DNA from 2 places in the Bacillus sp. DU-106 genome. Region 1 is predicted to be linked to the other one. Evidence: riboswitches for the same ligand, from Rfam matches in the RefSeq annotation. Region 1 holds a riboswitch; the other holds the start of a gene.

Region 1 (5,733 bases):
TTAACTTATTGTACAGGCGGAATTCGTTGTGAGAAGTTTTCTGGTTGGTTAGTTCGTGAAGGCTATGAAGATGTAAGTCAGCTTCACGGCGGAATTGTAACGTACGGAAAAGACCCAGAGGTACAAGGTGAGCTTTGGGATGGACAATGTTACGTGTTCGATGAGCGTATTGCTGTACCAGTAAACCAAAAAGAACATGTTATCGTTGGTAAAGACCACTTTACAGGTGAACCTTGTGAGCGCTATGTAAACTGTTCAAATCCAGAATGTAATAAGAAAATTTTATGTTCTGAAGAAAACGAAGCGAAATATTTACGTGCATGTTCTCATGAATGTCGTGTAAGTCCACGTAACCGCTACGTAATACAACATGAATTAACGGAAGAGCAAGTAGCTGCTGCATTAGAGCAAATCGAAGCAGGGAAGTAAACTGAATTCGTATAATAAAAGGGGTACTCCAAGTTTTATTTTGGAGCACCCTTTTTTTATTATCCGGTCCTGTCATTTGTCGGTAAGTCGATATATTAAAAAAATCGCTGATATATTTCGAGTTGCGCCGATATAATCGGAAAATCGCTCATAAAAATTTCACTTACTGCAGCGCACCAAGAATTTGAAAATAACCTTTTTTAATTTTTATCTTCTTTCTCTTTAACGGCAGAAAGTACAGTTTGTTTTACCCAAGCTTTTCTTCGTTTATGTTGTAGACCCCATTGGTATAAACTTTGGGCTCCTAAAATAAGTGAAATGACAATGCCGCTAATCGCAATTAATAGAGCGAAAAATTCAAGAGGTGACGATATTTTGTTTGAATCGGTGTTTCTTAAAAGGTCAATCATAGTAAACCCTAACATTTGGCCCACTACAGAGTAGAGCGTTAAAATTAACAATAAGAGGCTATCTTTTTTAGAGGCGACATTTTCTTGATATTTAAACAAACTATCAAGATTTTGTTTCGCGTTCGAGTATAGAACCTCAATATTAAAAAGTTTTCTTAAACGAAAGAAAATATCTTCACTTTGTGATTGGGATACTAATTCTAAAGAAAAATAATTAGCAGTGAACGAATTGATCGAATAAATTAATTTCTCTATTTCATTAGTATCTTGTTCAATGTTTAGCTCAGCATAGGCGTTAGCCATTTTTAATAAAACAATTTTATGGAATAGGTTTAATAATAAAGCGTAATAAAATTCTCCGTACATTTGACTAGCAAGTTTAGCGATTTTACGTTCTCCTTCATTTGTTACACATGTAAAAATATGTTCTTCCATTATGAAATAACGATTTGGAGCCCATCTCTGGTAAGCGTGTTTTTTTAAATAGTCATGAATGTAAGGAAGGTTATTTGCGCTCACATATGGCTTACCATCACTTGTTAATCCGGAAAGACTAGAAGTACGATAAACATCCACTTCATTAAGCTCCATACCTTCTTTTAGTGACAATAAAGTTTGGACGTACATTCTTTGGTCTTCGAAGAAAGGGAAGGTTTGAAAGTATGAACTTCTTAATCTCTTCTTTTCAAAGAAATCAGTTACGCCATGAAATAAATAACCAAAAATGAATTTTTCAACTTGGGAATACTTTTTTCCGTTACATTCAATACAAATAGTTTCATTTGTATCATTTTTAGTTTCAAGTACACGGAAGCGAGCAGCGAATTCGATTGCTTCAGATAAAGTCATGTTTGGAGCAGTGTTTACTTCTGTTCGAATTGTTAAGAAGCCAAGTTCATAAGGACAAAGTGTTACATCAATAGAGTGTATCTTGAATGGGATTGAAATACGGTTTGTTGTTAAATGTCCAGTTAAGTTAAGGTCCTTTGAATAACGTTGCAAGCCCTTTTGATGCTCTGAGTGAGGAAAGAGAATTTTATTTGTAAATGAAAGATAGTATGCTTCCATATTTTGATGTGAAACTTTAAACTCCCCATAATATGTATTTTCATCATCGAGATGATCGAGCCGAAAAGGACGAAAATCGTTTTTTTGTAAGAAAGGGAACATCTCTTGTTCATATCCAGCTTTAAACGAAAACGGGAATATAAATTGAAATATAGCTGTTGCTACACCTTTTTCCTCAATTGATTGTATTGCCTCCATCTACATTGTGTCCTTTCCATATATGCTATAGAAACAACATGCCCAAATTTATTTGAAAATAACCACTCTTTTATACTCAATTGAGAGTGAAAATTCAGCTTATTTAGCAGAGGACATGTATAATGTTATGTATACTAAAAGTTATAAAATTTTATTTTGAAAAGGGGGATGCTGTATGCGGATTTTAGTATTAGGCGCTGGTGGAGTCGGAGGATTTTTTGGTGGCAGATTAGTCGAAAAGGGAGAAGATGTTACATTTCTTGTTCGTAGTAAACGGAAAAAACAATTAGAGGAAAGAGGACTTGTAATCCGAAGTGTTAACGGGGATTTTTCCTTTCAACCGAAATTAATAACGAAAGAAGAGAGAACTTCTCCATTTGATGTCATTTTATTTTCAACAAAAGCGTATCACTTAAACGAGGCAATTCAAGATTTGAAGCCGTTTGTTGGCGAAAATACTGTAATCATTCCATTGTTAAATGGTATCGCTCATTTATCGCTATTACAAAAAGAATTCGGCGAAGAAAAAGTAATTGGCGGTTTATGCTTTATCGAGACGACGTTAAACGATCAAGGAGAAATTGTACAAACTAGCGCTGCCAACAGACTTGTGTTTGGAGAAATTAAGTCTCAAAATTCAGAGAGAGTAAAGCATATTTCTAAAGCATTTGCAGGTACGAAATCTAGTTTTGTTTTAAGTGAAAATATTACGCAAGATATGTGGCATAAATATTTATTTATTACTGTAATGTCCGGTGTGACAACGTTAATGCGTGCACCAATTGGACCAATCCGTGAAAGTGAAGGCGGCCGTGATTTTATCCGTAATGTATTTGAGGAATCTGTACAAATCATGAGAGTATTAGGAGCTCCAATAAAGGTTAATATTGTCCAGGAACATATGAAAACAATTGATAAAATTTCGTATGATATGAAGTCATCGATGCAACGTGATATGGAGAAGGGTTCGTTTATTGAAGGGAAGCACTTGCAAGGATATTTACTGGATGTAGCAGAGCAATTTTCTATAGCGGCACCATTATTAGGCACTATATATCAAAATTTAAAGGTGTATGAAGAGATGGCCTTTAACAGATCTGTAATAGAATTAGATGTATGAAAAAATAAAAAAGATAGCAATATATAAGTGTATTGCTATCTTTTTTATTTTTTGTATGACAAATTATTTATTTCTTTTCGTTCTATCTGTCAAATTTATTTCCTGTTCACGTTTACCATATAACTGATTAATTTCATTTGCTACTGCATCTAAATATGAATCGGAAAAAATAGGCTTCTTTTCTTTAGACATATGGGTCTCCTTTGCGGATTTTTTAGTATTCATTATGTATATTTCTCAGTGGATTATGCGCAATCATTTTAATTTTTTTCTTATTAAAAATTTTTGTTTACTTTTTGAAAATAAAGGAGTATTATAATCCACAGTTTCAATTTTCTAAATCGCTGAAACCGCATGGTACGGGGGACCCGTTTTTACGGATTAGTACATAATCCGATGGGGTGAATCCTTGAAAAGGTAGGGCTACTCATAGGCCCGAATCCGACAGCTAACCTCGTAAGCGTTATATTGAGAAGGAAGGTGGAGCTTGTGCGACAAAAAAAATAATGTCTACAAGTCTATTTCGCTATGGCTTGTAGACATTTTTTGTTTTCTGAGGAAATCGTTTACTGGCTGTAACAAGCAGTAAAGTTCGTACAAAATTATTGGAGAGTGGACAGCATTGGTTTCATCTATTAAAAGATTTTTAATTGGAAGACCGTTAAAATCAACGGAGCTTGGAGAACAGAAGCTTAATAAAACGAAAGCTTTAGCTATTTTATCTTCTGACGCATTGTCATCAGTTGCTTACGGTCCAGAGCAAATTTTAATTGCTTTAGCAGGTGTTGGAGCGATCGCTTATTGGTATTCCATTCCGATCGCTGTTGGGGTATTAGTATTATTGACAGCCCTTATTTTATCTTATCGTCAAATTATTTTTGCTTATCCGCATGGCGGGGGAGCGTATGTTGTATCAAAAGAAAATTTAGGGATGAATCCAGGCTTAATTGCTGGAGGATCTTTATTAGTTGACTATATTTTAACTGTTGCGGTAAGTGTGTCCGCTGGTACAGATGCAATTACGTCTGCATTTCCTAGCTTACATGCACACAACGTAATTATTGCGGTTATATTTGTTATATTAATTACGATCTTAAATTTAAGAGGAGTAACGGAATCAGCTTCCGTTTTAGCATATCCTGTTTATTTATTCGTTTTAGCATTATTTATATTAATTGGTGTAGGCATATATAATATTTTAACTGGTCATGTTTCACCCACTTTACATGCGCCGATTGGTACACCAGTTGCAGGGATTAGTTTATTTTTATTACTAAGAGCATTTGCATCAGGTAGTTCTGCTTTAACAGGTGTTGAAGCAATTTCAAATGCAATTCCGAACTTTAAAGATCCTGCGCCAAACAATGCTGCAAAAACATTGCTTGCAATGGGTGCATTACTTGCTGTGTTATTTTCAGGAATTGTGTTTTTAGCCTATTATTACGGAGTGACTCCGAGTAAAGAAGTAACAGTTGTTTCTCAAATTGCTGAACAAACATTTGGACGTAATTTCATGTACTATTTCATACAAGGTACAACAGCTTTAATATTAATTCTTGCTGCTAATACAGGTTATTCTGCATTTCCTTTATTAGCGGTTAACCTGGCAAAAGATAAATTCATACCGAGAATGTTTACGATTAGAGGAGACCGTCTAGGTTACTCAAACGGTATTATTATACTTGGAGTTGCTTCGATTATTTTAATTGTAGCTTTCCAAGGACAAACAGAACATTTAATTCCACTATATGCAGTAGGTGTATTTATTCCATTTACACTTTCTCAAACAGGAATGGTATTAAAATGGCTTCGCGAAAAGCCTGAAGGATGGGCTTTAAGATTAACGGTTAATTTAATTGGTGCAGTTATTAGTTTTATCGTAATGAGCATGTTCTTTTTAACTAAATTTGCACAAGTTTGGTCGATTCTTATTTTCTTACCAGTTATTATCTTCTTATTCCATCGAATTAAGAAGCATTATGATGCAGTGGGTGATCAATTAAGTTTAAAAACTTGTGAGCCTCTTATTCCAATTGAGGGGAATGTAATTGTCGTTCCTGTAGCAGGTATGACGCATGTAGTAGAAAATTCATTGAACTATGCGAAGTCTCTTTCGGCAGATCAAGTTATCGCTGTATATGTTGCTTTTGACAGAGAAGAAGAAAAGAAATTTGAAGAGAAATGGAAGAAGTGGCAACCTGAAGTAAGGCTTGTTACATTACATTCTCATTATAGAAGTATTATTCAGCCGCTAACGAAGTTCATTGATACAGTGCAATATAAGGCAAGTGAATCGAATTACCGCGTTACGGTCGTTATACCACAGTTCATTCCGAAAAAAGGTTGGCATAACATTCTTCATAATCAATCCAGTTTACTCATACGTGCGTATTTACTTTATAAAAGAAATGTTGTTATTACGACAGTTCCATATCATTTGAAAAAATAAGAAGATTTTTTAAGGATAGTTTCATGAAAATGAAGCTATCCTTTTTGTGTATATGCTAT
Region 2 (5,733 bases), 990 kb from region 1:
ACATGGAACTAACACTTATTTGTGTTGGAGAAGAAAGTAAGGTAAATAGTTTAAGAGATTTAGTATCATTTCAACATGAGTTAATTATTTTTACAGCAAATGAAGAGATAGCGGCTGAAGTTAGGAATTGTGGGTTTGATTGGACTTATAGTTGTAGTAAGGAGCAGGACTTTACTAGTATTTGTGAGTGTATTAAGAAGGTGATTTTACTAGGGGATGAGCTTCCAATCGTTAGTTTTTTCACAGAACACATTCGCTTTTCTTTTCAAGCACCTATTACTGTTGTTACAAGGAATAAACGATATCCAGCGAGGCTCTATGAAACCATTGGAGCTAAGTTTGTCGTGTTTACAAATTGTGATAATATTTCTTTTTTATTTTTTGAATAGGGCGGGGGAAGAAATGATGAAGGTACTATTACTTGGAGATATAGCAAATCGTTGGGCAGTATCGGTAGAGCGAGTTCAAGAATTGGTTCAGATCGATCCCCTTTTTCCAGGGCCGTATATTATATTACCATCAAAAGATGCTTTGTATTTAGAGGTAGATATTACCGAGTATGAGCAGCTACATGCAGAATTGACACAAGTTTATATTCGCGGGAGAAATTTACGTGCATTTTTACGAGGAGAATAAAGGTTGAATAAAAAAGAGCGAATGCTGAGTGCAACAAGCTATGCACTTCATGTCATTCGCTTTTTTTATTTCATATTTAAAAGGTCATTTTTAAGAAAAGAAAAGAGAAATAAAGAAAATAGATGAAATAACAGTAATAATCTTCAATGTAAGCGTTTAAATGAATGTAAATATTATTATTTTCAGTAATTTACCCCTTTACAAGTGAAATATAGAGGAGTATATTTACTCTCATAAATCATTCATAAAATTTCCAAAAAAACCTAAAATCGCTGAGTTCCAGAAATGGAGCGGGGGAACCAATTTTGTGCATCGTCACTTGGGGTGAATCTTTCAGTTTTGAAAGTAGGGCTACTCTTTAGGCCCGAATCCGACAGCTAACCTCGTAAGCGTTTAGAGAGGAGGTTTACTTTTTGTTGTTCATTTTTTGAACACTGAGTAGAGCTCAGTGTTCTTTTTTAATATTTAAATGGTAAATTTTAACAAAAAGAGAGGGATAGTTATGTTAGATGTTGTAATGGTCGGGATTTTTATTTTATTAGTTGCATCGATGGCAAGTCTTGCAAGTTGGTCAGATAAAGTTGTGAAAGAAGGAAAGCAATCATGATGATTGTCTTATCGGTTATTGTCGCAGCAATTACAGTGTATTTAGTGTATGCATTATTAAATCCAGAGAAGTTTTAATTAGGGGGAATCATTCATTATGATTTGGGTTGCAGTCATTATTACAATGCTCTTGTTTATTTTAGTAGCAAAGCCAACGGGGATTTATTTAGAAAAAGCTTTTCAAGGTAGCAAAACATTAGATAAAGTATTCGGGCCTTTTGAAAAACTTATTTTTAAAATTACGGGTGTAAAAGCATACAATCAAACGTGGAAACAGTACGCATTATCATTAGTTTTATTAAATGGATTTATGATCGTTGTCGTATACTTCATTTTCAGATTACAAGGTGTGCTGCCGCTAAATCCAGCACATATTGAAGGGATGGAGCCTACGCTCGCTTTTAATACAGCGATTAGTTTTATGGCTGATACAAATTTACAGCATTATAGCGGTGAAAATGGTTTATCCTATTTATCACAATTAATCGGGATTACATTTTTAATGTTTGCGGCACCAGCAACGACATTAGCGCTCGTTATGGCTTTTATAAGAGGACTTGCTGGAAAAGAACTTGGTAACTTTTTCGTTGATTTTACGAGAGCGTTAACGAGAGTGTTTCTTCCTATTGCATTTATTGCGGCACTAGTTTTTGTCGCACTTGGCGTACCACAAACGTTAGATGGGGCGGTTACAGCACAAACGATTGAAGGTGCAAAGCAAAGTATTTTACGTGGACCTGTTGCATCATTCGTTTCCATTAAGGAACTTGGAAATAACGGCGGTGGATTTTTCGGAGCAAATTCTACGCATCCTTTCGAAAATCCAGGACAAATGAGTAATATTTTGCAAATGATGCTTATGATGTTATTACCAACAGCACTTCCATTTACGTACGGACGAATGGTCGGAAATAAAAAACAAGGCCGCATCCTTTTCGTGTCACTATTTATGGTATTTTTACTAGGGTTTATAACGATTACGACATCTGAACTAAACGGGAACCCGGCATTAAATGGAATGGGTATCGAACATGTACAAGGAAGTACAGAAGGGAAAGAAGTACGATTTGGAACAGTATTTTCTTCACTATACGCAACGGTAACGACAGCTGCTGAAACAGGCGCTGTTAATACGATGCATGATACGTTAACACCAATTGGCGGTTTAGTTCCGCTTGTAAATATGATGTTAAATACTGTGTATGGCGGCGTTGGAGCAGGTTTTGTAAACATTATTATGTATGCAATTATCGCGGTGTTTATATCTGGGTTAATGGTTGGACGGACACCAGAGTTTTTAGGTAAAAAGATTGAAGGTAAGGAAATGAAATTAATCGCGGTCACGATTTTATTTCATCCATTGCTCATTTTAGGATTTTCGGCATTAGCTCTTTCAACAAATTTAGGGACGGATGCTATTTCTCATTCCGGTTTCCACGGTTTGACGCAAGTGGTATATGAATATACATCGTCAGCTGCGAATAACGGATCTGGATTTGAAGGATTAGGAGATAATACACCGTTTTGGAATATTACGACTGGTTTAGTTATGTTTTTAGGACGTTACTTCAGTTTAATTACGATGCTAGCTGTGGCAGCTTCATTGAAAGAAAAAACGGTAGTGCCAGAAACAGTCGGAACGTTCCGTACAGATAATAGTTTATTTGGTGGCATCTTCATCGGAACAATTGTAATTGTCGGTGCATTAACATTCTTCCCGATGTTAGTACTCGGTCCAATTGCAGAATTTCTTACATTGAAGTAATGGAGGGTAAATGATGAGACCGGTAGTAGTAAAAGAAAAACAATTAAATGAGTCACAAATACATGCTGTAGAAGATGAAGTTAGACAAGCGAAAACGATGGATCGTGATATCGTAACACATGCGATGAAGCAATCCGTTGCGAAATTGAATCCGAAAGTCATGATAAAGAATCCGATTATGTTCGTTGTGGAAATTGGATTTATCATTACGTTCATTTTATCTTTTCTTCCAAGCAGTTCTAGTAGTATACCAGGATGGTTTAATATAACAGTTTCTCTCATTCTATTATTTACAGTTTTATTTGCGAATTTTGCAGAAGCATTAGCAGAAGGTCGTGGTAAAGCGCAAGCCGATTCTTTAAAGCAGTCGAAGAAAGATGTGTTTGCAAATGTAGTAAAAGAAAATGGAGACATTGTCCAAGTTTCAGCAACTGATCTTAGAAAAGGTGACGTTGTTATCGTAAAACAAGGAGAAATGATTCCAAGTGATGGCGAAGTAATCAAAGGATTAGCATCTGTAGATGAATCTGCAATTACAGGTGAATCAGCTCCTGTTATAAAAGAAGCAGGCGGTGATTTTTGTTCCGTAACAGGTGGAACGATGGTCGTAAGTGATGAAATTACAATTGTCATTACGAGTAATCCTGGTGAATCATTTATCGATAAAATGATTTCTTTAGTAGAAGGAGCTGCTCGTCAAAAAACGCCGAATGAGATTGCTTTAAATACAGTATTAACGAGCTTAACTCTTATTTTCTTAATCGTCGTTGTGACGTTGCCGATTTTTACAAATTATTTAGGTTTTCAAATTGATACTGCTGTACTTGTAGCGTTGTTAGTATGTTTAATTCCAACGACAATTGGTGGTTTGCTATCAGCGATTGGTATTGCGGGGATGGATCGGGTGACAAAATTTAACGTGCTAGCGATGTCAGGGAAAGCAGTAGAAGCTGCGGGCGATATTAATACAATTATTTTAGATAAAACAGGTACAATTACTTTTGGGAACCGAATGGCTCATACATTATTGCCTGTAGGAAATGAAACGATTGAGCAAGTTGGAAAGTGGGCCGCTATTAGTTCTGTTTTAGATGAAACACCAGAAGGTCGATCTGTTATCGAGTATGTGCAGGGAAAATCTATATCATATAATAGAGAACTTGCAGAACAAGGTGAGTTTGTTCCGTTTAAAGCAGAAACGAGAATGAGTGGTGTTGATTTACAGGACGGAACGAAAGTGAGAAAAGGTGCTGTCGGTAGCGTGATTGAATGGGTTCAGTCACAAGGTGGAACAATTCCGAAAGATGTAAATCAAAAAGCAGATTTCATTTCAAAAGAGGGCGGAACACCACTTGTAGTTGCAGTGAATAATCGTATTTACGGTTTAATCTATTTAAAAGATACAGTAAAACCTGGTATGCGTGAACGTTTTGAACAGTTACGTCAAATGGGGATTAAAACGGTTATGTGTACAGGGGATAACCCATTAACAGCAGCAACCATTGCAAAAGAAGCAGGAGTAGATGAATTCGTTGCCGAGTGTAAACCGGAAGATAAAATTGCTGTCATTAAAGCAGAGCAAGATAAAGGGAAACTTGTAGCGATGACAGGTGATGGTACAAATGATGCTCCAGCATTAGCGCAGGCGGACGTTGGATTAGCGATGAACAGTGGTACGACAGCAGCGAAAGAAGCGGCAAACATGATTGATCTAGACTCGAATCCAACGAAAATTATTGAGGTTGTAGGAATCGGTAAGCAATTGTTAATGACGCGAGGTGCTTTAACGACGTTTAGTATTGCGAATGATATAGCAAAATATTTTGCAATCATTCCAGCAATGTTTACACTTGCGATTCCGCAAATGGAGGCATTGAACATTATGAAATTAACATCACCACTGTCAGCGATTTTATCAGCATTAATATTTAACGCTGTTATTATTCCATTACTCATTCCGTTAGCGATGAAAGGTATTGCATATAAACCGATGAGTTCTAATGCATTGCTTAGCCGAAACTTACTTATTTATGGGCTTGGCGGAGTTATCGTTCCGTTCATTGGAATTAAAGTAATTGATATAATTGTCGGCTTGTTCATATAAGGAAGAGGGGAAAAAGATGGAGAAGAAACAAAGTATACTATCACCAATTATCCGTATTACTTTTACATTTCTAGTGTTGTGCGGACTTGTATACCCGCTTATTGTTACTGGTATTGCACAAGCCGTGATGAAGGATAATGCGGATGGAAGTCTAATATATAATGATAAAAATGAAGTGATTGGTTCTAAATTAATCGGGCAAAACTTCACGGATCCACGTTATTTTCAAGGGCGTGTTTCTAGTATTGAATATAAGGCTGAAGCATCTGGTTCAAATAACTATGCACCATCTAATCCAGATTTAGAGAAACGAGTAGAGAAAAGTATTGAAGAGTGGAAGAAACAAAATCCGAGCGTTCCAGTTACAGAAGTACCGATAGATTTAGTGACAAATTCAGGTTCAGGGCTTGATCCTGATATTAGTCCGAAGGCAGCTTCTGTGCAGGTGGATCGCATATCGAAATTAACGAATATTCCGAAAGAAAAACTTAATCAATTGATTAAAGATCAAACAGAAGGTGCTGCGCTTGGTTTATTTGGAGAGACCCGCGTAAACGTCTTAAAGCTAAATTTGGCATTACAGGAATTAATGAAATAGTAACAGTGCTACCTCAATCTAACG

Evidence for each region. Region 1 has a riboswitch for cyclic di-AMP ahead of C3Y97_RS09020 (APC family permease). Riboswitches for the same ligand answer to the same signal wherever they lie in the genome.
Region 2: linked by a shared signal. The riboswitch ahead of C3Y97_RS03905 (SipW-dependent-type signal peptide-containing protein) and the one ahead of C3Y97_RS09020 (APC family permease) in region 1 are both predicted to bind cyclic di-AMP.

What each region holds. Positions count from the first base shown of each region.
Region 1 covers NZ_CP026607.1:1,733,853-1,739,585, forward strand. Annotated here, with positions in the region: gene trhO (oxygen-dependent tRNA uridine(34) hydroxylase TrhO) at 1-429, shown strand, start outside; gene C3Y97_RS09010 (hypothetical protein) at 630-2,105, opposite strand; gene panE (2-dehydropantoate 2-reductase) at 2,281-3,225, shown strand; gene C3Y97_RS28255 (hypothetical protein) at 3,289-3,417, opposite strand; cyclic di-AMP (ydaO/yuaA leader) riboswitch at 3,558-3,703, shown strand; gene C3Y97_RS09020 (APC family permease) at 3,848-5,674, shown strand.
Region 2 covers NZ_CP026607.1:748,026-753,758, forward strand. Annotated here, with positions in the region: gene C3Y97_RS03895 (hypothetical protein) at 3-389, shown strand; gene C3Y97_RS03900 (hypothetical protein) at 403-636, shown strand; cyclic di-AMP (ydaO/yuaA leader) riboswitch at 897-1,042, shown strand; gene C3Y97_RS03905 (SipW-dependent-type signal peptide-containing protein) at 1,139-1,243, shown strand; gene kdpF (K(+)-transporting ATPase subunit F) at 1,243-1,320, shown strand; gene kdpA (potassium-transporting ATPase subunit KdpA) at 1,340-3,007, shown strand; gene kdpB (potassium-transporting ATPase subunit KdpB) at 3,021-5,111, shown strand; gene kdpC (K(+)-transporting ATPase subunit C) at 5,128-5,709, shown strand.